Endozoicomonas sp. GU-1: one gene and its partner. The protein of the gene in region 1 interacts with the protein of each later gene in a pairwise test. Links are inferred from orthologs where the notes say so. Each region holds a gene or a part of one and is shown on either strand. Other genes may lie near its edges. The genes, in order: lpdA and uvrD.

Evidence for each region.
Region 2: the proteins of lpdA (region 1) and uvrD interact in binary tests that used the Escherichia coli proteins (3 or more experiments, as listed by UniProt). The link is inferred for Endozoicomonas sp. GU-1 from one-to-one orthologs.

Annotation. Positions count from the first base shown.
Region 1 is NZ_CP114771.1:1,472,479-1,484,702, reverse strand. The notes cover bases 4,512-7,499. They hold lpdA (dihydrolipoyl dehydrogenase), read left to right. Parts: upstream 4,512-5,279; coding sequence 5,280-6,719; downstream 6,720-7,499. Other genes in these bases: sucC (ADP-forming succinate--CoA ligase subunit beta), read left to right, coding at 6,841-7,499; odhB (2-oxoglutarate dehydrogenase complex dihydrolipoyllysine-residue succinyltransferase), read left to right, coding at 4,512-5,176. Also shown: O3276_RS06080 (succinate dehydrogenase iron-sulfur subunit), read left to right, coding at 1-592; O3276_RS06075 (2-oxoglutarate dehydrogenase E1 component), read left to right, coding at 965-3,799; more of odhB, read left to right, coding at 3,938-4,511; more of sucC, read left to right, coding at 7,500-8,007; sucD (succinate--CoA ligase subunit alpha), read left to right, coding at 8,007-8,879; O3276_RS06050 (iron-containing alcohol dehydrogenase), read right to left, coding at 8,957-10,120; O3276_RS06045 (AraC family transcriptional regulator), read left to right, coding at 10,286-11,161; O3276_RS06040 (prenyltransferase), read left to right, coding at 11,464-12,224. UniProt on the Escherichia coli protein: Lipoamide dehydrogenase is a component of the glycine cleavage system as well as of the alpha-ketoacid dehydrogenase complexes.
Region 2 is NZ_CP114771.1:3,617,237-3,629,388, forward strand. Bases 3,396-6,311 are described here. They hold uvrD (DNA helicase II), read left to right. Parts: upstream 3,396-3,722; coding sequence 3,723-5,900; downstream 5,901-6,311. Other genes in these bases: O3276_RS15150 (hypothetical protein), read right to left, coding at 3,396-3,495; O3276_RS15160 (ankyrin repeat domain-containing protein), read right to left, coding at 6,019-6,311. Also shown: purU (formyltetrahydrofolate deformylase), read left to right, coding at 32-886; O3276_RS15135 (Lar family restriction alleviation protein), read left to right, coding at 997-1,281; zinc ABC transporter substrate-binding protein ZnuA, read right to left, coding at 1,274-2,215; O3276_RS15145 (hypothetical protein), read left to right, coding at 2,425-3,075; more of O3276_RS15150, read right to left, coding at 3,319-3,395; more of O3276_RS15160, read right to left, coding at 6,312-7,008; murI (glutamate racemase), read right to left, coding at 8,319-9,209; O3276_RS15175 (ankyrin repeat domain-containing protein), read right to left, coding at 9,497-10,483; cdd (cytidine deaminase), read left to right, coding at 10,656-11,564; O3276_RS15185 (hypothetical protein), read left to right, coding at 11,600-11,863; O3276_RS15190 (FAD-dependent monooxygenase), read left to right, coding at 12,054-12,152. UniProt on the Escherichia coli protein: A helicase with DNA-dependent ATPase activity. Unwinds DNA duplexes with 3'-5' polarity. Translocates on single-stranded DNA with 3'-5' polarity. Initiates unwinding more efficiently from a nicked substrate than double-stranded DNA.

The DNA of each region.
Region 1 (12,224 bases):
TCTGATTAAAGAGCAGGATCCAACGCTGGTTTACCGACGTTCCTGTCGAGAGGGTGTTTGTGGCTCCGATGGCTTGAGTATTGGCGGTACCAATGGTCTGGCTTGCATTACCCCTTTGTCAGAAGCTGTCAGGGGAAATAAGCTGGTCATTCGTCCACTGCCCGGGTTGCCAGTAATCAGAGACCTGGTGGTTGATATGAGTCTGTTCTACAAACAGTACGAAAAGATCAAGCCATACCTGATTAACGATACGCCAGCGCCAGCCATTGAACGGCTTCAGTCCCCGGAAGACAGGGAGAAGCTGGATGGGCTTTATGAGTGTATTCTTTGCGCCTGCTGCTCAACAGCCTGCCCTTCCTTCTGGTGGAACCCTGATAAATTTGTTGGTCCTTCCGGCCTGTTGCAAGCTTATCGTTTCCTTGCCGATAGCAGGGATACAGCGACAGAGGAGCGTCTGGCAGATCTTGATGACCCATTCAGTGTTTTCCGTTGCCGGGGGATCATGAACTGCGTCAATGTCTGCCCCAAAGGCTTGAACCCGACACGGGCTATTGGTCATATCAGACAGATGTTGTTTAAGAGTGCAACATAGTATAGTTGTTGGTCATTCCAGCCTGTCTTTGCTGGTTGGTGGTAAAAAGGTACCCCTGTAAACCGGGGTACTCAAGAACCATAAAGCTGAAAAGTCAGCTATGCTCTGTCAGGAGAGTGCAGGCGACCTCTGACAATACAAAGCCTGTAATTGAATATATTTTTAAACTAAATAAATTGTGCTGCTGCCATCCGGAATTATGGGGCCGCAATAGCTTGAACCAGCAGGGGCGGTCGGAAAACATCCGACCCTATCTGAGGGGGATCGTTCACTGACTGCCTATCGACATCATCAGTGACCTCTGTTTTCAGCCAGTCAGGCTTGTCAAAGCAGATTTCCCGGGATAAGCCCCAGACTCACGGGGTAATGATCATGCAAGAAGGTGTAATGCAGCGGATGTGGAGTTCTTCCCACATTGCAGGGGGAAATGCTGCATACGTCGAGGATATGTACGAACGCTATCTGCGCGATCCCAACAGCGTAGAAGTACAGTGGCGTGACTATTTTGAAAAGTTGCCCCCGGTAAGTGGTGGTGGAGCGGATGTTCCACATTCTACCATCCAGGAAAATTTCATCCTTATGGCGCGTCAGCGTCAGACTACCCGCCCGATTCAGACTTCATCGGTTTCCAGTGATCATGAACGCAAGCAGGTTCAGGTTTTGCGTTTGATCAGTGCTTTTCGGATTCGCGGTCATCAGCAGGCTGTTATCGATCCTCTTGGTGTGATGAAGCGGGAAGAGTTTCCTGATCTATCCCTGGCATACCACGGTCTCAGTGAAGCGGACCTGGATACCGAGTTTCATACTTCAACGCTGTTTATTGGCAAGGAACACGCTTCTCTGCGGGAGATATACGATGCCTTAAAAGCCACCTATTGCCAGTCAATTGGTGTTGAATATATGCACATTCCCCAGACAGAAGAACGCCGCTGGTTTCAGAGTCGTATGGAAAGTGTTCGCAGCCGCCCGGAGGTAGGAGTAGAAGCCAAGCTGCACTTGCTGGAACGATTGACTGCAGCGGAAGGTCTGGAAAAATACCTGGGGACCAAGTTTCCCGGAACCAAACGGTTTGGCCTGGAAGGTGGTGAGTCTCTGATCCCCATGCTGGATGAGATTATTCAGCGCTCCGGCTCCTATGGTTCGAAGGAGCTGGTGATCGGCATGGCTCACCGTGGCCGCTTGAACGTACTGGTCAATATTCTGGGTAAGAAACCCGGAGATCTGTTTGACGAATTTGAAGGCAAGAAGCTGGTTGAACGTGGCTCCGGTGATGTGAAATACCATCAGGGCTTTTCTTCCAATGTGATGACGCCGGGTGGTGAGGTACATCTTGCCCTGATGTTTAACCCATCGCATCTGGAAATTGTTACCCCGGTGGTTGAGGGTTCAGTCAGAGCCCGTCAGGATCGCCGAAAAGATTCAGTGGGCAACAAAGTAGTCCCAATTGCCATTCACGGTGATGCCGCTTTTGCGGGGCAGGGGGTTGTGATGGAAACCCTGCAGATGTCCCAGACCCGTGCCTATAAAACCGGTGGCACCATCCATATCATCATTAACAATCAGGTCGGCTTTACCACCAGTTTCCGCGAAGATGCCCGTTCGACAGAATACTGTACCGATGTTGCCAAGATTGTCGGGGCACCGATCCTTCATGTTAACGGTGATGACCCTGAGGCGGTTCAGTTTGCCACCAAACTGGCCCTTGATTACCGCATGGAGTTCCATAAAGACATTGTTGTAGACCTGGTCTGTTACCGTCGTCGCGGGCACAATGAGGCGGATGAGCCTTCCGCCACTCAGCCGATGATGTACAGCAAGATTAAATCCCACACGACCACCAGGGATCTTTATGCCAAGGTTCTGCTGGGCGAAGGTGTGATCAGTGAGGCGGCTGATAAAGAGCTGGTAGAGAGTTTCCGTAATGCCCTGGACAACGGTGAGCATGTGGTCAAGGCCCTGGTGAAAGAGCCTAATAAAGAGCTCTTTGTGGACTGGGCTCCCTATCTTGGTCACGAATGGACCGCCCGCCATGATACCCGTGTCGCTGTGGGAACACTGCAATCATTAGGCCAGAAGCTGTGTGAAATTCCCGAAGGTTTTGTGCTGCAGCGGCAGGTCAGCAAGATCGTTGAGGATCGTCGCAAAATGGCGGCAGGAGCCCTGCCGATTAACTGGGGGTGTGCTGAACTGCTGGCCTATGCGTCACTGCTGATGGAAGGCAGTGAGGTTCGAATTACCGGGCAGGATGTCGGTCGGGGAACTTTTTCTCACCGCCATGCGGTATTCCATAACCAGAAAGATGGCTCGACTCTGGTGAACCTGACCAAACTTTCCCCGGAGCAGCCACGGTTCCAGATCTGGGACTCATTCCTGTCCGAAGAAGCAGTTCTGGCTTTTGAGTACGGCTACGCAGCAACAACGCCCAATGCACTGGTTATCTGGGAAGCTCAGTTTGGTGATTTTGCCAACGGTGCCCAGGTGGTTATTGACCAGTTTATTTCCAGTGGCGAGCACAAGTGGGGGCGCCTGTCAGGCCTCACCATGCTGCTGCCCCATGGTTATGAAGGTCAAGGACCGGAGCACTCATCGGCAAGGCTTGAGCGTTTCTTGCAGCTGTGTGCCGAACACAATATTCAGGTTTGCGTTCCGACAACGCCAGCCCAGGTGTTCCACATGTTGAGACGGCAGATGCTGCGTCCGCTGCGTAAACCGTTGGTGGCATTTACCCCCAAGAGTCTGCTCCGTCACAAACAGGCCACCTCCTCACTGGAAGAGCTGGCAGAGGGCAGTTTCCGGACGATTATCCCTGAGGTTGACGGTCATGAGCCATCAGCGATCACCCGGATGATTATGTGCTCAGGAAAGGTCTACTATGACCTGCTGGAAAAGAAGAGAACGGAAGGGCTGACTGATACGGTGATTATCCGCATTGAACAGCTTTACCCATTCCCTCAGGACGATCTGGATGAACTCATTGTCAGTTATCCAAACCTGAAAGATGTGGTCTGGTGTCAGGAAGAGCCAATGAACCAGGGGGCGTGGTACTGTAGTCAGCATCACATGCGTCGCTCAGTTGTCGTTCATCCGAATAAAACAATGAGTCTCAAGTACGCAGGGCGCGAAGCATCAGCCGCTCCGGCATGTGGCTATATGTCAATACATGCCCAGGAACAGCAGCAATTGGTAAATGATGCTTTCAGCATTTGAATAATGATAATTTACTGCTCATGCTGAGCAGTAATATTGGTTAAACGGCCAGCAGGTACTATTTATCGATCTGGCCAGAGCGTTTAACACAGTTTCTGTGAATAACGCTCAAAGGGGCAAAGACGCAAAGGATCAATAATGGCCACAGAAATTAAAGCACCTACCTTTCCTGAATCCGTTGCTGATGGCACCGTTGCAACCTGGCACAAGCAGCCCGGTGAACAATGCCATCGGGATGAACTGTTGGTTGATATCGAAACCGATAAAGTGGTTCTTGAAGTTGTGGCACCGGCAGATGGTGTTTTGAGTGAAATTATCAAGCCTGAAGGTGAAGTTGTTCTCAGCAGTGAAGTGGTTGGAATTTTCCAGGAGGGGGCTTCTGCTGGCACCGCCCCGGCTGAAGCTTCAGCCACTCCGGCATCTGCACCGGAAGCCATTAAGGAAGAGCCCATTCTTAATCCTGCAGCACGCAGGATGGCTGATGAGAAAGGCCTTGATCCTGCAGTCATTCCCGGTACTGGTAAAGGTGGTCGTGTAACCAAGGAAGATGTGGTTCGTCATGTTGAAGGTGGTGCTCAGGGGGCACCAGCCCCGGCGGTTGCTGCCACTCCGGCAGTGTCCACGGCTGCTGCACCAGCACCTCAGGTCGAGGCAACCGCACCGGTGTTTGCCGGTGAGCGTGTAGAGAAACGGGTACCCATGACCCGCCTGCGAGCCAAGGTTGCCGAGCGTCTGGTTCAGGCCCAGCAGAATGCGGCCATGTTGACTACTTTCAACGAGATCAACATGAAACCGGTTATGGAGCTTCGTGCCCAGTACAAAGATGCCTTTGAGAAGCGTCATGGCGTACGACTTGGTTTTATGTCTTTCTTTGTCAAGGCCTGTGTTGAAGCGCTCCGCCGTCATCCAGTGGTCAACGCCTCTATTGATGGCAATGATATTGTCTACCATGGCTACCAGGATATTGGTGTTGCCGTTTCCAGTGATCGCGGGCTGGTAGTACCAGTGCTTCGTAACACCGAAGATATGAGCCTTGCTGATATTGAGGCAAAGATTCGTGAGTTCGGTAAAAAGGCAATGGATGGCAAGCTCGGCATCGATGAAATGACCGGTGGAACGTTCACCATTTCCAATGGCGGTGTATTCGGTTCACTGTTGTCAACGCCCATCCTGAATCCACCACAGTCGGCCATCCTGGGAATGCATAAAATTCAGGAACGTCCCATGGCGGTTAACGGCAAGGTTGAAATTTTACCCATGATGTACCTTGCCCTGTCCTACGACCACCGACTGCTGGATGGCAAGGACGCAGTCACCTTTCTCGTGACCATCAAGGAACTGCTGGAAGATCCGGCCAGAATGCTTCTGGACGTTTGATTCCGGATTGTACCGGGCAGCCTTATTTTTTCTATTAAGCGGTGCTGCCCATTATTGACTTGACCCGTATACCTTGTTTTATAAACCGTTTTGGAAATAACTTATGGCAAATCAGTTCGACGTGGTAGTTATTGGCGCAGGCCCTGCCGGTTACGTCTGTGCTATTCGTGCAGCCCAGCTGGGGCTGAAAACTGCCTGTATCGAGAAGTGGTCCGATGACAAGGGCAAGGCCAAACTGGGCGGCACCTGCCTGAATGTTGGCTGTATCCCTTCCAAGGCCCTTCTGGATAGCTCCCACAAATACATTGAAGCCAAGGAAGATTTTGCCAGGCATGGCATTAAGCACAGCGGTGTAGACATCGATGTCCCAGCCATGCTTGCCCGTAAGGACAATATTGTGAACCAGCTGACTACCGGTGTTACCGGTCTGTTCAAGGCAAATGGTGTGAGCTTGCTGGAAGGTGCCGGTAAAGTGCTGTCTGGCAAGCAGGTTGAATTAACCAGGGCTGACGGTTCTGTCGAAGTGGTTGATGCTGCCAACGTGGTGATTGCCACCGGCTCCCGTCCCATTGAAATTCCCCCCACACCGCTGACTGAAGGCCTTATTGTTGACTCTACCGGTGCTCTTGAGTTTCAGGAAGTCCCGAAGCGTCTCGGGGTTATTGGTGCCGGTGTTATTGGTCTGGAACTGGGGTCTGTCTGGGGAAGGCTCGGTGCTGAAGTGGTTGTCCTTGAAGCCCAGGATAAATTCCTGGCCCTGGCTGACCAGCAAATCGCCAAAGAAACCCAGAAGATTTTCAAAAAGCAGGGACTGGACATTCGCCTGGGTGCACGGGTGACCGGTTCTGAAGTCAAGGGTAGCGAAGTTGAAGTTACCTATCAGGATGCCAATGGTGATGAACAGAAGCTGACCTTTGATAAACTGATTGTTGCTGTCGGTCGTCGCCCCTATACAGAAAACCTGCTGGCTACTGACTCCGGTGTCAATCTGGATGAACGCGGTTTTATTTTCGTTGATGATAACTGTGCCACTGACGTTCCCGGCGTTTATGCGGTTGGAGACGTGGTCCGGGGCCCGATGCTCGCTCATAAGGGCAGTGAAGAAGGCATTATGGTGGCAGAAATCATTGCTGGTCAGAAAGCACAGATGAACTATGACCTGATTCCTTCGGTGATTTATACTCACCCTGAAGTGGCATGGGTTGGTAAAACCGAAGAAGAAGTTAAGGCCAGTGGTGACGAGTACAAAGTGGGTACCTTCCCGTTTGCCGCCAGTGGTCGTGCGCTGGCTGCCAATGATACCCATGGCATGGTCAAGGTGATTGCCGACAAGGTAACGGACCGTATTCTTGGCGTTCATGTTGTGGGCCCAAGTGCAGCCGAGTTGGTGCAACAGGGGGTTATTGCCATGGAGTTCGCTGCCAGCAGTGAAGATCTTGCGCTGACCATTTTCTCACACCCAACCCTGAGTGAAGCGCTGCACGAAGCAGTTCTGGCGGTTGATGGCCACGCTATCCATATTGCCAATCGCAAACGTCGTTAAACGTATCTTAAGGGGAGCGGTCAGGGTCGACTTGCTCCTTTCTTCATAGACAATATCCAGGGATATGGTTTGACGAGAAACTTAAAAACAACGCTCAAATAAGAAAGAGGGCCGCGTCAGAATGAATCTTCATGAATATCAGGGCAAACAACTCTTTGCCAAATATGGACTGCCCGTCTCTCAGGGCGTCGCCGCAGATACGCCAGAGCAGGCCGCTGCTGCTGCCGATGAAATCGGTGGTAATCAGTGGGTGGTTAAGGCTCAGGTGCACGCCGGTGGTCGTGGTAAGGCGGGTGGTGTGAAACTGGTCTCCAGCAAAGACGAAATCCGCGCGTTCGCCGAGCAGTGGTTAGGTAAAAACCTGGTCACTTATCAGACCGATGAAAATGGCCAGCCGGTCAGCAAGATACTGGTTGAAAGCTGCACTGATATTGATCAAGAGCTTTATCTTGGCGCTGTTGTTGATCGCGCAACCCGTCGCATCGTGTTTATGGCCTCCACTGAAGGTGGGGTTGAAATTGAGAAGGTGGCGGAAGAAACACCGGAAAAAATCCTCAAGGCGACCATTGATCCCCTGACCGGTGCCCAACCTTATCAGGCCCGTGAGCTGGCTTTTAAACTGGGTCTGGAAGGAAAGCAGATCAAGCAGTTTACCCAGATTTTCCTTGGTCTGGCGAAACTCTTCCAGGAGTGTGACCTTGCCCTGCTGGAGATCAACCCGCTGGTAATCACCAAAGAAGGTGACTTGCACTGCCTGGATGCGAAAATCAACATTGATAGCAACGCCCTGTACCGTCAGCCACAGTTGAAAGCCATGCATGACCCTTCCCAGGAAGATGCCCGTGAAGCCCATGCCGCTGAGTGGGAGCTTAACTACGTCGCACTGGATGGCAACATTGGCTGCATGGTGAATGGTGCAGGCCTTGCCATGGGCACCATGGATATTGTCAAGCTGCATGGCGGTGCGCCTGCCAACTTCCTGGATGTTGGTGGTGGTGCAACCAAAGAGCGTGTCACCGAAGCCTTCAAGATCATTCTTTCCGATGACAGTGTGAAAGCCGTTCTGGTCAATATCTTTGGTGGTATTGTCCGCTGTGACCTGATTGCTGAAGGTATTATCGGTGCGGTTAAAGAAGTCGGCGTTGAAGTTCCTGTCGTGGTTCGCCTGGAAGGCAACAATGCTGATCTGGGTGCACAGACCCTTGCCAACAGTGGACTTGATATCATCGCGGCCAACAGTTTGACCGAGGCTGCCCAACAGGTAGTTAAGGCAGCGGGGAACCAGTAATGAGCATTTTAATTAATAAAGACACCAAAGTTATCTGCCAGGGGTTCACCGGTGCCCAGGGGACTTTTCACTCCGAACAGGCCATTGCTTACGGCACTTGCATGGTGGGTGGCGTAACACCGGGCAAAGGTGGTCAGACTCATCTGGACCTGCCCGTCTTCAATACGGTGGCTGAAGCGGTTGATCAGACCGGTGCAGAAGCGTCGGTTATCTATGTTCCTGCGCCTTTCTGTAAGGACTCCATTCTTGAAGCTGCTTATGCTGGCATCAAGTTGATTGTCTGCATCACTGAAGGTATTCCTACGCTGGACATGCTGGAATGCAAGGTCAAGTGTGATGAGTTGGGTGTTCGTCTTATCGGTCCCAACTGTCCGGGTGTTATCACGCCGGGTGAGTGCAAGATCGGTATTATGCCGGGCCATATTCATCTGCCGGGCAAGGTGGGTATTGTTTCCCGTTCCGGTACGCTGACCTATGAAGCGGTCAAACAGACCACCGATTATGGCTTTGGCCAGTCTACCTGTGTTGGTATTGGTGGTGACCCTATTCCCGGTTCCAACTTTATCGATATTCTGGAACTGTTCCAGAATGATGATAAGACGGAAGCCATCGTGATGATTGGTGAAATCGGTGGTTCTGCTGAAGAAGAAGCGGCTGCTTATATCAAGGAGCATGTCACCAAACCTGTTGTCTCTTACATTGCCGGTGTGACAGCGCCTCCGGGCAAGCGTATGGGCCATGCCGGTGCGATTATTGCCGGTGGTAAGGGGACTGCCGATGAGAAGTTTGCAGCACTTGAATCTGCAGGTGTCAAGACGGTTCGCAGCCTGGCGGATATCGGTGAAGCTCTGAAAGAAGTGACCGGTTGGTAAAACAACCGGTTCAGGCAACACGAAAAAGGCCGGATTTATATCCGGCCTTTTTGTGATGGAAAATACTGGGTCAGAGGTCAGGCGGCGTAAGCATCTTCAAGGATTTCACGGGAAGTATTGAGATCCTGGTCACCGGTCTCTGACAGAGCCGTCATGCCATGGGCTTCCAGAGCCTTGATCACGTTCTCAATCTGGTTGTGCTCAACACCATACTGTGACAATCGTGTTTTTACACCCAGGGATTCAAAGAAATCGCGGGTTTTCTCAATAGCGAGATCAACCTTTTCATCGTCGCTACCTTCTCTGATATCCCAAACGCGTTCTGCATACTGCACCAGTTTTGCCCGCTTCTTATCTTTGCGCAGCTTCCACAGGGATGGCAGAACCACTGCCAGACTCTGGGCGTGGTCCAGGCCAAACAAGTCAGTCAGCTCGTGGCCAATCATATGGGTGCCCCAGTCCTGGGGAACGCCGACACCAATATAGCCATTCAGGGCCGAAGTGGCACTCCACATCAGGTTGGCACGGGCATCGTAGTTGTCTGGCTCAGCCAGTGTTACCGGGCCCACTTCAATCAGCGTTTGCAGAATACCTTCCGCCATACGATCCTGAATCCGGGCGTCAACAGGGTAGGTAACATACTGTTCAAGTACATGAACAAAGGCATCCACTACGCCATTGGCGATTTGCACCGGTGGCAGGGTGAAGGTCAGTGATGGGTCCAGAATGGAAAACTGAGGGTAGAGCAGTGGACTCATAACCGGCAGTTTGCCAATGTCGTGAGAAATAACGGCACCCATGTTCATCTCAGAACCTGTGGCCGGTAAGGTGGCAACCGTACCCAGTGGAATGGCGGAGGTGATCGGCGCACCGGCAAAACCAGCCTTGAGCAGATCCACTTCGTCACCTTCATAAGGTGCCGCTGCGGCAACAAACTTGGTGCCATCCATGACAGAGCCGCCACCAACCGCCAGTAGGAAGTCAATGTTTTCAGCGCGGACGATCTCAACAGCTTTCATCAGGGTGTTAAAGGTTGGGTTTGGCTCGATACCGCTGAACTCAAAAACTTCACGGTTACCTAATCCGGCCAGCACCTTTTCCAGGGTACCGAATTTCTTAACACTGCCACCGCCGTAAAGGACCAGTACTTTGGCATTAGCCGGTACCAGTTGATCCAGTTCCTGCAGACGGTCCTGGCCAAACACAATGTGGGTTGGATTCTGATAATTAAAATTCATCATTGCGATTCTTCCTCATGAAATATCCTAGCCAGCGTAGATTATCCTTTCTGTGCAGGAATAGAATAACCATAACTGGCAAAGTCATGCCTAAAACGATCAGTGGTTGTTTTTTTATGTATTGGGTGAAGCTATGCTGTGCCTAAATTACCGATCAGAAGATAAGACATGACGCCATTAGCCCAGACCCTCTCTCCTTTGGCCAAAGAAGAGGGCTATAACAAAACCCATATTCCCGGCGTTGGCGTTTTTAAAGCCAGCGAATCCAGAGAACGTGAGCCACTGTGCTATAGCCAGGGTATTTTCATTGTAGCCCAGAGTGCAAAACGGATTTACCTGGAACAGCAGGCTCATGAATATAATCCGGATAACTATCTGGTACTGACTTTGCCTATTCCTGCGGAATGCGAAACCATTGTTGCTGAAGATAAGCCATTGTTGTCCATGCTGGTCGATATCGATATCAGCCTGTTGCATCCGCTGGTGCGATTGTTCGACCACCATCAACAGGCGACAGACACCATGGAAGATCTGTTAGAGGCACAAAGCAGTTTATATGTCAGCCCGGTGACGGATGCTTTCTCAGCAACGGTGTTAAGGCTGGCTCAGTGCCTTCACTCGCCGCTGGAGAGTGAAGCCTTGGGAAAAGGGCTGGTGCAAGAGTTGCTTTTTCATGTTCTTAACGGAGATCAGGCTGCACCATTATTTGCCCTGGCCAGACACAATACGCACATTGCCCGTCTGGAGCGGGCAATGAAGTATATGCACGAGCATTATGATCAGTCCCTTGATGTTGGGCACCTGGCCTCTATGGCTAATATGAGCCCATCAACCTTTCATCGTAATTTCCGGTATATGACATCATCGTCGCCTATTCAGTACCTGAAGAAACTGCGCCTGAGTCGGGCCAGAGAGTTGTTACAGGATCACGGGGTCAGAGTAAAGCAGGCAGCTGCAGAGGTTGGCTATGAGAGCCCAACGCAATTCAGCAGGGAATTCAAACGTTACTTCGGGTTAACGCCTCAGGCATGTGCGGCAGCCTGATTTTTTCAGGCGGTGGCAGGGTTGATTAAGTAGTTAACCAAATGAAATCATATATTTCTGACTAAGTTGTCAGTCACTCTGCGGCGTTGCAACTCCGGTCACATAGCTACGGCTATGCTCCCTACGTTGCGCCTTGCATAGCAACTGCCCACTTAGCCAGAAATATACGATTCCATTTGGCCAACTACTTATTAGCCATTGTCTGAAGTTACTTTCAATTTCATTGCTGCCTTTTTCTGGTGTTCTTATAGCCATCGTCATGAAATTTCCTTATCCTCGCGCTTTTTTTCAGGAGCCTGCCAGTGGATGCCCTTGATCTGAATCCGGATAAATATCGACTTGCCAGAGCTCTACGTCCTTTCTCATATTCTGTTGCCCTGGTAACCTGCGGCCTTGGCGTGGTAATGGCTTATCAGCAGGGTGTTGGCGACTGGCGCAGAGCACTGCTGGTTATGTTGGCTGGCGTATTGCTTCAGGCTGCCAGCAATCTTGCCAATGACCATGCTGATCTGGTGTTGTGGAAAAAACGTTCTGGAGAGTTGGCAAGGCAGGTGGTTAAGCAAATTCATCGAAACTTTATCCTGGCGGGGTTTTGTGCCCTGATTGCCTGCATGATGGGACTATTGTTGGTAATCGATGTTGGCTGGCCGTTATTGTTGCTTGGTGTCTTTGGTGTCGTCGGTGGTTACTTTTATACCGGAGAACCCATTGTCTATAAACATCGCGGCTGGGGGGTGCCGGCAGTATTTCTGTTCACTGGTGTACTGATGGTCAGTGGTGCCTTTTATGCCGTTGGGGGGTACTGGAACAATGAAGTGGTCTGGATGTCGATTCCGGTGAGTTTGCTGGCTTCTGCGTTGTTGCTGTCCAATGAGATCCGGGATTACCTGGATGATATCAGTCACAATATTCGCACGTTAACCGTTCGTATGGGACTGGTTCCAGCGAAATGCCTTTATGCCGCGCTGTTGCTGGCAGGGTTTCCTCTCAGTTTTCTGTTGTATTATTTGGGCGAGTTGGATAACCCGCTGTATCTGCTGATAGCGCTGCCTTTTGCCATTGC
Region 2 (12,152 bases), 2.1 Mb from region 1 along the record:
ATTGCTGCTCAATTTACGTTTATTAAGCACCATGAACAGAACTTATCGCTTACTTGTTTCCTGCCCGGACGCTACAGGCATCGTAGCCACCGTCAGTGACTTTATCGCCAGACACGGCGGCTGGATTGTTGAAGCCAATCATCACTCTGATCCAGTGACCAGGCGCTTTTACATGCGCAACGAAATCAAAGCGGACAGTCTGCCTTTTTCTCTGGATGAATTTAAACATCATTTCACCCCTGTTGCTGAAAAACTCAGTCTGGACTGGCGCATCAATGACTCAGGAATCCCACAGCGTGTTGCCCTTCTGGCCAGTAAAGAGGCCCACTGCCTGTCTGACCTGCTTTACCGCTGGCGAAGTGGCGACCTGAACATGGAAATACCCTGTGTCATCTCCAATCATGAAGATTTGCGCAGCTATGTGGAGTGGCATGGTATTCCCTATCACCATGTACCTGTGGATAAAGGGGATAAGGCATCGGCCTTCGAGGCAATGACATCACTGCTGGAGCAGTACCGTGTTGATACAGTTGTACTTGCACGCTATATGCAAATTTTGCCACCGCAACTGTGTGAGCAGTATGCCGACCGTGTCATTAATATCCATCACAGCTTTCTGCCTTCCTTTGTGGGTGCCAAGCCCTACCATCAGGCCTACGAGCGAGGCGTTAAGCTGGTGGGTGCCACATGCCACTACGTGACGGAAATCCTTGATGCGGGCCCGATCATCGAGCAGGACGTCATCCGGGTTGGGCATCACCACTTGCCAGAAGATATGGTGCGCTTAGGAAAGGATGTCGAGAAAAGTGTACTGGCGCGGGGATTGAGGTATCACATCGAAGACCGGGTTATTGTTGATGGCAGCAAGACCATTATTTTAGGATAGTGCTATACGATTGCCGCCATCCTGTGGATAAGCTGTGAAAGTCTGTGCATAAGCTATGAATACACAGGGTATAACCAATCCATGACGCAGATATCGCTCAGGGAAGAGTCATGAAACTACAGTCCTGCCCCTGTTGCCGGGGTAAAGCCATATTTGCCGACCTGATCATCGGCAAAGGCAGTCAACGGGTAAAAATGTGGCAGGTCAGCTGCACTGGCTGTGGTTTATCCACAGAAATGGATGAAGATAAGAGATATGTGGCAAAACGCTGGAATCTTCGCCAGGAGTACGCAAATCTGAAAATGTGGGTAACATTGCTGGCAGGGCTACTGCCAGCGTCGATTATCATCAGTCTGCTGCTTGGCAACCTGATGGGTATCAGCCTGATCAGCTGAGTTTATCACTCTTCTTCACCGTACCCTGAATACAACTGGTGATATTATCCACAAGCTGGTTGATAAACTTCGCATAGCTTTCAGGTCCGGATTGAATATTTTCTGCTAATGGGTCAAGTACACCAACTCGTACGGAAAGCCCTTCTGTCAGCCGCTCAATATAAGCAGGCTGAAACTGTGGTTCCCGGAAAATACAAGCTGACCCCGCTTTGTCCAACTGCCCCTTCAGGCTTACCAGGTGCCGGGCCCCGGGTTGCTGCTCAGGATTCAGGGTGAAATAGCCGGCAACTTCCAATCCATACTGCTCTTGTAAATAGCCATAGGCATTATGAAAAACGAAAAATGGCTGCCTGCCTGATTGTTCTACTTTTTGACCGTTGCGCACGTCCGTCTGGTCCATGCTGTTCAGAAACAGAGCAAGATTACGCTGATAGCGAGACTGGTTAACCTTGTCCACAGACATCAACACCCGGGCCATCTCTCTGGCAATAACTCTGGCGTTATCGGTGCTCAACCAGATATGAGGGTCATAGTCACCATGATCGTGATGCTCTCCATGCTCGTGAATATGGTGCTCATGCTCTTCACTGCTGCGCAGGCGAATACCGTGCATGTCCATCGCGGATACGGCTTTTACCCCCTTTGCCGAGGCCAGCATTTTGGGCAGGAACGTCTCCATTGAAGGGCCTACCCAGAAAATGACATCCGCATTTCTTAACTTGCGGGCATCAGAGGGCTTGAGGCTATGGCTGTGAGGTGAGCTTCCCGGAGGCAACAATACCTCAGTATCAGTCACCCCCTCCGTCACCGCCTGGGCAATCAGCTGCAAGGGCTTGATGCTGGCCAGCACTTTTGGTGATTCTGCACGCGCACAAAAGCTGGCAGTCATTAGCAACACTGATATCAGCAACTGTTTAATGGGGACAAACTGCATACGAAAACCGCTTCTTTTGGAAAGCGTTATAATATAACACTTCAATCTAAATAGGTATCAGGATGAATGGTCTACACTGAAGGCGGTCAATTTTGCCCCGAAGGCTAACGGCATGAGCAAGCTTCAAACTTAAAGAGTTCTGTTGTCATACAATCAGCCTTTCAGGATTATCCCTTAGGTTATCTCAATACTACTATCGGGGAATATTCGTGCCATACTGGACAAAACTTCCATGTAAGTATTCAAGCCTGACTCCGCTTTGTAATGGCCCCACTCTGGCTACCAGAAGTGGTGATATCGGATTCTATGTAACGGTCTCTGGTGATGACAGCTTCGTGTTTGAACACACTGTGATTGTTGGTCGCAGTAACAATTTGCTGGTTCACTCGAACAAGATGCTGGGAGTGTACACAAGTAATCTGAACAAACACAGGCAAGCCGTGTTTTTTCGTTTCAAGGGTGACCCTCTCACTGCTTTAGGGGCCTGCGATATTGCTCACCTTTGGTCTCGTGGGCATCGCCACTCGGGTGTTCAGGATTTTGAAGGAACAACACAGCAACGAGTTGGATTCTCCAGTGCTCACTGGAAAGGATATCGTTCAGCTATCGCAGGGCTTGGCTCGTGTGCTTTTGGAGACGCAGCCAGAAGGCGATTGGAGAAGTACCAAAACAGATCACAACTCACGCCCAAAAATGTGATCTGCTCAGAAATGGCCACTCTTCTCTATCAACTATTCGTTATTGAAGAAGACGAGAGTATGGGTTTCATCAAACTTGATGCCAAGCATTCGCTTCCCGGGACCCTGGCTTTATATCTTTTTGAGAGCCCTTTTTGGAATCTTGCTGGCCGGGGAAAATAATAGACGCCTCCTGGACCATTAACGAAAGGGAAACAAACCTCTACCCGGGAGTAAGCAAAGGCTCGCAGTTATTTGAAGTGGTTATACCAACTCCGCCTTCTAAATATGATAATGAACAAGTCATTTTGGACCGCTGGGCAAGGCGGAATGACGAGTAATAGCAAAGCTATTGCGAGGAATTCCAACGAAGATCCAGCGGTTCAAGATGGCTGCGCAGTTCATATTTAGAAGGTGGAGTTGGTATTAGATGCCTTCCCAGTAATCTTCCCCAAAGATGGCGCTGAGCCGTTTGTCTTCTTCCCGATCCTCAAGTGCTCTGCGGATTTGCAGGGAACGCTTGGAACCTTTCTGCTCAAGTTCAGGACGGATCAGGTGCTCATCCAGAATGAACTCTTTCTCGGCTTTTTTACCTTTTCCCATAACAGCATCCTCTTCTTGTATTTGTTATTAAATGATGCCTGATTACGATTACCAAAATATTAAATTACTGCTCGTACGACAACTACTCATGTCGTATAAAAATGTGCGATAAATCGCACAAATCAACCATTACAAGACCTCATGGCGCAGTTTCGCTAAACTCTCACTGTTCTGGAAAATACTCTCCCCATCACCAGGGGGCATCGACTTCTGACTGAAAGATTCTTATGGACGTAACCTCAATACTTGATTCACTGAATGATGCACAGCGCAGTGCTGTTGCAGCTCCCGTCAGCTCTATGCTGGTTCTGGCCGGTGCCGGTAGTGGTAAAACCCGCGTGCTTGTCCACCGGATCGCCTGGCTGGTGCAGGCTGAAGCCATGTCCCCTTATTCGGTGATGGCGGTAACCTTCACCAACAAGGCCGCGGCAGAGATGCGCTCACGTATTGAGGAACTGCTGGGCATCGCCCCCAGGGGAATGTGGGTGGGTACGTTTCATGGTCTTTCCCACCGTCTGCTCAGGGCACACTGGAAGGAAACAGGGCTGCCCGAAAACTTTCAGATTCTGGACAGCGACGATCAGCTGCGCGTGCTCAAGCGGATCATGAAAGCCATGCAGCTGGATGAACAGAAGTGGCCGCCACGTCAGGCCCAGTGGTTTATCAACAGCAAAAAAGATGAAGGACTTCGTCCCGATTACATCGATCCCGGTTACGACCCATTCGAACGCACCATGGTTGATGTTTATCGACGCTACCATGAATACTGCGAACAGGTGGGAGTGGTGGACTTCGGGGAGCTGCTGCTGCGGGCACACGAGCTGCTGCTGAAGCGGGCCGATATTCTCCAGCATTACCGTGAACGTTTCCGATACATTCTGGTGGATGAGTTTCAGGATACCAACGCCGTGCAGTATGCCTGGCTGCGATTGCTGGCGGGAGACCAGGACAAGCTGATGGTGGTGGGTGATGATGACCAGTCCATTTATGGCTGGCGCGGTGCCAGAATTGAGAATATACGTCAGTTCACCCATGACTTCCCCAATGCCCAGACCATCAAGCTGGAACAGAATTACCGCTCTACCGGCAATATCCTGCAGGCCGCCAATGCCGTTATTGCCAATAACCCGGATCGTCTGGGAAAAGAGCTGCGTACCGATGGTGATAAAGGCGAGCCAGTGCACCTGTACGCTGGCTTTAACGAGATGGACGAAGCCCGATTTATTACTGACCGGATTAAAGATGCCATCACCAAAGGCACGGCCCGCAGCGATATTGCCATCCTTTACCGGTCCAATGCGCAGTCCCGTATTCTTGAAGAGGCGATGCTCCGGGCTGCGATCCCCTATCGAATCTACGGTGGGCAGCGCTTCTTTGAACGGGCAGAGATCAAAAACGCTCTGGCCTATCTCCGGCTTGTCCGCTCGCCGGATGACGACACCTCTCTGGAGCGGGTGATCAATATTCCCACCCGGGGTATCGGTGAGAAAACTGTAGAAAAGCTCAGAGAGGCGGCCCGTAGTCAGGGTATTTCTCTCTGGCAGGCATTAAAGAACCTGGTGGCAGCCTCAGCGGTGGGCGGTAAGGCGGGTAAATCCATGGCCACTTTTGTGGAACTGATCGAGTCCCTGAGCCATGCCGGTGAAACACTGGATCTGGGTGAGCTATCCGACCATGTGGTCACCATGAGCGGCCTGATTGACCACCACAGCAAAGAGAAAGGCGAGAAAGGTCAGGCCCGGGTGGAAAACCTGGAGGAACTGGTGAATGCCTGTCGTCAGTTTGATATGGACGAACTGTTCCTTGATGACGAGCAGGGGGAAGAAACCGAAACCATGACGCCCCTGGATGCCTTCCTGGCCAATGCCGCACTGGAAGCGGGCACCAGTCAGGCCGATCAGTTCCAGGACAGCGTGCAGATGATGACGCTTCACTCTGCCAAGGGGCTGGAGTTTCCGCTGGTCTTTCTGGCCGGTATGGAGGAGGGGTTATTCCCCCATAAAATGTCGTTGGATGAAGGCAACCTTGAGGAAGAGCGTCGGCTTTGTTATGTGGGTATTACCCGAGCCATGAAAACCCTGTATCTGACCTATGCCGAAAGCCGACGTCTGTACGGCAGTGAAACCATGAACCGCCCTTCCCGTTTTATTCGGGAGATCCCCGGTGAACTGCTCCAGGAAGTGCGCCTTGGTGGCACCATTACCCGACCGGTAGCGACTCGCATGGCACCGGCATCCCCTGACCATGGTCTGTCACTGGGCCAACGCGTCCATCACAACGTGTTTGGTGAGGGAATCGTGATTAATTACGAAGGTGATGGCAACCAGGCCCGGGTGCAGGTCAATTTTGATTCTGAAGGTGCTAAATGGTTGATGATGGCTTACGCCAACCTGTCTCCAATCTAAGGGCATGGCTGGAAACCCGTTTCCAGCGTTCCTCTGTTAACACCGTCCGGGCTGAGTACTGGGGCTTGACGAAGAATCAAAGCCTGGCGGCACCTTTAGAAGCGTGCATATTTCCTGCCTATGCCTGCTGCTGTGCTTTCAGCTCCTGCGACGTTTTTGCCCCTTTGGCAATCAGGCGTTCTGCGCACGCAGGGTTGCTCCTGTGTTTGGCGAGGTCCAGTGGTGTGATGCCAGGGCGTTCAGTAGCGACGGCATTGACATTCGCTCCCTTGAAGAGCAGCGCTTCCACGCAATCGACCCTTTCCCAATTGGCTGCGTGGTGCAGAGGAGTGAGGCCAAATGTACAGGTAACGTGGATATCTATCCCCGGGGTGTCGAGCAGCAACTTCAGGCTATCGGTGTTACCCTTTGCGGCGGCCCAGTGTAAAGGAGTGAGACCATAGACATCCTTGGCATTGATATCCACCCCGGGGTGAGCAATCAGCAATTTCAGGCAATCAGTGTGACAGGGGTTACCATTTGTGGCAGCCCAGTGTAAAGGAGTGAAACCATCGTCTTCGAGGGCACTGACATTCACTCCCGGGGTCTTGAGCATCACCTTGAGGGAATCGGTGTCACCACAAAAGGCGACCATGTGTAAAAGGGTGGATCCATCGCTTAAGGTAGCGTTGACATTCGCGCCCGCCATGCACAAAAGCTCCAGGCATTTGCTATTCCTTTCCTGCAAAGTAATTAACAACAGACGTTTATCCAAAGGTATGCTGGCACCATGATCGGCTTTAATCTTCAGAATCAGTGCCAGTGCTCGCCAATTTCCGGAGCGGCAGGCGTACTCCTCTAGCGATTTGGATTCGCAAAGCAATGGCAGCACGGGAAGCTTCTGACATTCGGAACAGCGGCGTTGGCCCAGTTTAAGTTGCTGCTGATCAGTCAGTAGGGGAATACAACCAAGGTGAAGCTGGCATCCGTACTGACACGATGCCTTGACTTGCAACCGGCCAGCAAATTCGTTTGTGGTGCCGCCATCTTGCTCCTGACAGATACTACATTTAAACAACTGATCGCCAGTATTAACCCTGACACTATCCATGTTTGCACCTGTATTCATGACTATTAACTGCCATGAGACAATAAGCCGCAGAGGAAGTTCCTTATCCTGAGTAACTGCCATTTTTTTCCTGTTCGCAACAAAACCTCAACAGGCCCTGAGGCTCCTGCGTCGAAGCCTCGTTATTAATGGCAGCTTGTCAGCTTCCACCTATCCAATTACTATGCTTCTGTCGTGTTCCCCATAAATAAGATTACGAAAACAGGGTCCTTACATGAAACGTCGTAATTTATTGTCCTCTTTCGGCGTCGCTGCCGCAGTTGCAGCACTGGCAGGCTGTGGCCAGGGTGAACAACCGCAGCAAACCACCAATACCGGATCATTAGCACCAGAAGCTCAAAAAGCCATCGAGTGGAAGCTGGTGACGTCCTGGCCCAAAAATTTCCCGGGTCTGGGTATCGCGCCTGAGCGCTTTGCCGAGTCCGTTAATAAAATGAGTAATGGCCGACTGACCGTCAAAGTGTATGGCGGCGGTGAACTGGTACCACCTCTGGAAGTCTTTGATGCCGTATCCAGCGGCACGGCGGATATGGGTCACAGTGGCGCTTATTACTGGAAGGGTAAAGACCCGGCCACCCAGTTTTTACTGCCGTTCCCTTTGGCTTGAACGCCCAGGAAATCAGCAGCTGGATTCACTATGGTGGCGGGCAGGCACTCTGGGACGAAGTGTATAAACCATTCAATGTGAAACCGATGGCCGGTGGCAACACCGGGGTTCAGATGGCGGGCTGGTTCAACAAGGAGATCAACAGCCTGGATGACCTGAAAGGTCTGAAAATGCGCATCCCGGGTATGGGCGGTGAAGTACTGCAGCGCCTTGGCGGGGTTCCTGTGAATATCCCCGGTGGCGAGCTATTTACAGCGCTTCAGACCGGCGCTATTGATGCGACTGAGTGGGTCGGCCCATACAATGACCTGGCTTTTGGTTTCTATAAGGCCGCTTCTTACTACTACTATCCGGGCTGGCATGAGCCAGGCAGCATGATGGAATTCACCATCAATCTGGATGCCTGGAATAAACTGCCAGAAGACCTGCAGGCCATTGTCAAAACGGCAGCCCGCGCGGCAAACCAGGACATGATTGATGAGTACACCGCACGGAATAATGCGGCGTTGCAACAGCTGGTGAATGAGCACGGGGTAACCGTAAAACGTTTGCCGGATGACGTACTTGCTGAACTGAAAAAGGTGGCTGATGAGATTACCGAGGAAGTTGCGGACACCAGCGATGTGGCTGGACGGGTTTATCAATCGTTCAGCGAGTTCCGCGAGCAGTCCAAGGCTTACCACAGTATTTCAGAAGTCGCTTTTTATGAAGCCCGATCTTTTGAGTAATTGACAACGTTCTTGCCGCAATGGACGCCACCGTCACCCTGTGATGGTGGCGTCATCACCTCTGACCCGACGGATAAATGTCTCAGGGCAACAAATCCCATTTTCTCCAACGCTGGAACCAGGGCACTTACCTGATCATCCAGCCCTGTGTGCATAAAGAGATCGAGCGGTGCTGACTCTGCATCAAACCCGGCCGGGTCCAACAGGCTGACAACCCTGCGGGCAATAGCAGAGCCTGAGTCGATCCAGTGAATGTCGGCAGATACCTGCTGCAACGCTGTTCTCAGCAAAGGGAAGTGGGTACAGCCAAGAACTACCACATCCGGTACCTGTTCTTCGGCAAAAAAAGGGCCCAGAATCCGGTGCAGATCGTGCTCTGAAACCAGCTCACCCCGAAGGTGCCGTTCAGCCATCTGTACCAATTCGCTGGAACCCACTCGAATCACCTGACAGTCCCCGGCAAAATCATCAATCAGCTGGTCGGTATAGCTGCGGGCAATCGTGCCCGGTGTCGCCAGAAGCCCGATGCAGCGTTTTTTTGAGTACTCACTGGCCGTCTTGATGGCTGGCACTACGCCAACAACGGGGAAATCCAGCTCTTCGCGTACCCTGGGCAGTGAGATGGTACTGGCGGTATTGCAAGCAATGACGGCGAGCGAGGGGTCAAACTGTTCGGCTAACGCATTCAGGCAGAGGCTGGTACGCTCAATCACTTCCTGCTCGGGCTTTGGGCCGTAGGGAAACCCCTGAGTATCGGAACAGTAAACCACCGGAGCATAAGGTAAAGCCTGCTTTATTTCCTGATAGATACTGAGGCCGCCGACACCGGAATCAAAAATAACGATCGGCTTTACCTTTGTATTCACGGCTGTTTTCACAAGATGTTTCCACAAAAATGGTTTATTCAGCTTTTGACCATCAACAGAGTGATGAAGTTTCTCCAACCGCCATTGATGACGCAATAAGCGTTGTTCCCCATTAATAGTAAGTCTGTGAGACGGTAATCTGAAGGTAGTGCATTATCTTTGGTCACATGCCGCCCTGCAACCCGCCTGCATCTGGACAACTCTGCGGGTGTGGGAGGGAGAAAAGCAAGAAGGATGGGGGCAGGGGAAGACCCCAAAGAGGCTTAAGACGCGATAACTAACGTCGGTCATTCAGCCAGAGACTGAAGCAGTTGAAGATCTTTATCAATTTGTACTGCCATTGCTCCGAGTGTGGTGATATCAAGTCTATCCTTACTGAAGACCGGGTCAGGATTCTCGATACCATCACCCATTTTTTCCGCTTTTTGCTCATCCTCCAGACGGTTTATAACCGGTCTCATATTCAAGAGTTTTGGCTCAAGCTCGCTCTGTTGAGCCAAAAGAGCCTCCCCTAATTGATCCCTGACATCCTGGGGTATCTTGCTGAGGATTTCTTCGCAACCAATAAGACTACCGCCGTGTTGCAAAAAGGCTTTTGCCGCCTCATAGTTGCCGGAGCTTAACGCATAATGAACGGGTGTACCTGAATGACACCACCAACTGGCCTCATTTAACTCGCCCTTGTGGAGACTGTCTTCGACATAGTCGCTCATAGCAGCATCCTGAAATACCGGGACCGTATAGAAACTTCTGGGAGCGATTTTATCGGCGGTGCACAGTGCGGCAATCATCTCAGGACTGCCGGATTCTGCCAGGGCATAAAGCAGGGGCTTATTGTTGACTGACAGTTGCTGTATAGGTTCCTGCAACAACTTTAATTCTGATTGCCGATTATTTTCCACACACCTTTTGTTATGTGCTACTACTTCATTCCTCATCGCCTTGAGATGTTTGGTAAACATCCGGACATTATTTTCCTTCAATACCTTGGAGACCTCTGCCGCCCTGGCGGACTGACCGCACATCCTGTTATTGATGCTGCTGGCGATCCCTGAGATGGCTTTGGTAATTGTCCAGTTGCTTTTATCACTGTGCACCTCTGGACCGACTCTCGGAACCTGCTGTTGACTGGGGGTCGCACTTATTGCTCTCCCATTCCAACTGCCCTCTTTGCCGATTTTTCCGGATTTTTCCGGAAATTCACCTTCATGTTCAGGGATTTTTGTTGGGGCATTCCCGGGTTTGTATAGTCCATTGGTGTGGAAGGTCATCATTAAATCCTTTTTAATCAATCCTCGATTAACTTTAGCTAAAGTGTGATTCCGTTTCTGTTACTGGTAAATCCATATCTCTTCGAGCCCTGCAAACCATTGAAAAAGAGCAATGGAAATTCTCTCTTTTCCGTAGTACATAAGCAGCCTTGAATCCTGTCACCGGAGTAACGCTATGAATCACAGAGCTTTTCAGGATCAACTGGCTCAGTTCCCGGCTAATGCTGCGGATATCCTGCAACAGTTGATTCACCAGCAGGGCCGCCTTGAGCCAGAACAGGTGAATGAGCTTCAGGGCTTAATGGAGATGCCATCGGAGCATCTTCTCAAAGCACTGCTGCCTCTCGCTGCCGCCATGAGCACCTGCCCGATCTCAAATTTTTTCGTTGGGGCGATTGTTGAAGGCTTTCGACCGGAAGGACAAGGGCCGGTCTATCTGGGTGCAAACCTTGAAATAGCCGGGCAGCCTCTGAAAATGGCCATTCACGCCGAACAGGCAGCGATCTGCAATGCCTGGCACCAGGGAGAAACCCGACTGCGCCGCCTGATGGTCAATGAAGCCCCCTGTGGGCACTGTCGACAGTTTATGAACGAACTGAATGGGATCGACCAGGTGGATATTCTGGTCAGTCAGCTCAATAGTGACCAGCAGCGCCACTATAGGATCTCAACCCTGCTGCCAGACGCCTTTGGCCCCGGCGACCTGAAACAAGGCACTCGACTGATGAGCCCATCGCTGCTCTCCTTCGAGAGCCCGGACCCTGCTGATAAGCTGGTCAATGCAGCAACAGAAGCGGCCCGCCGGAGTTATGCGCCTTATTCTGGCTGTCACTCAGGCGTTGCTCTTCTTATAGATAATGGAGATATAATTTCTGGTAGATATGCTGAAAACGTAGCCTTCAATCCGGGAATGACCGCCGTAGAGGCCGCCCTGGTTAATCTCCGCCTATCCAGCCTGACCAAGGCACCGGGTAAGATTATTGACGCGGTTATGGTTGAAAACCAGGCCTCTATCTCTCATAGGGCCATGGCAGATTCAATCATTAGTCACACAGGAACAGAATTACGCTATTTCGTTGTATAAACTTATAGGAACTCATTGAGCAAGGAGGCCAGATTGTGAGTTCCGGTTACAGAATTGATTCATCATCCTCTCCCCATCTTGACTACGGCCAGGGCAATGGCGACAGTACGGGTCACAATGACAGCAGTGCCAATACTTCCTCTACAGACCACAAGTCTTACATTGATCGCTCAGGCTCAAGAAAGGGTCGGGATAAATCTCTGGAAATGCGTAAAGCCCGTAAAAAAAACCGGCGCAAAAAGAAAAAAATCACTGAGAGAAATACCAAAGAGTTTAATGATGGCCAGACCGATGAGTGAAGGCCATCACCAGACTGCAGTTAACACTCTTTCTCAATAATCCCTGCTCAGCCAATAGCATCTTCCCCCGAAGGGTGCCCCCGGACACTTCATTTGACTAATTCCATTCCCGGTGAAAAGATCCTGATCGGGAAGATTGATGGTGTGCGCTGCTGCACGGATTTTTGACGCTTACATACAATGCTTGCTTATGAAAAGAACAGACGCACAAAGTGATGACCGGCAACACTACGATGTACTTATTGTCGGTGGAGGTATGGTGGGTGCCACGATTGCCTGTGGCCTCGGC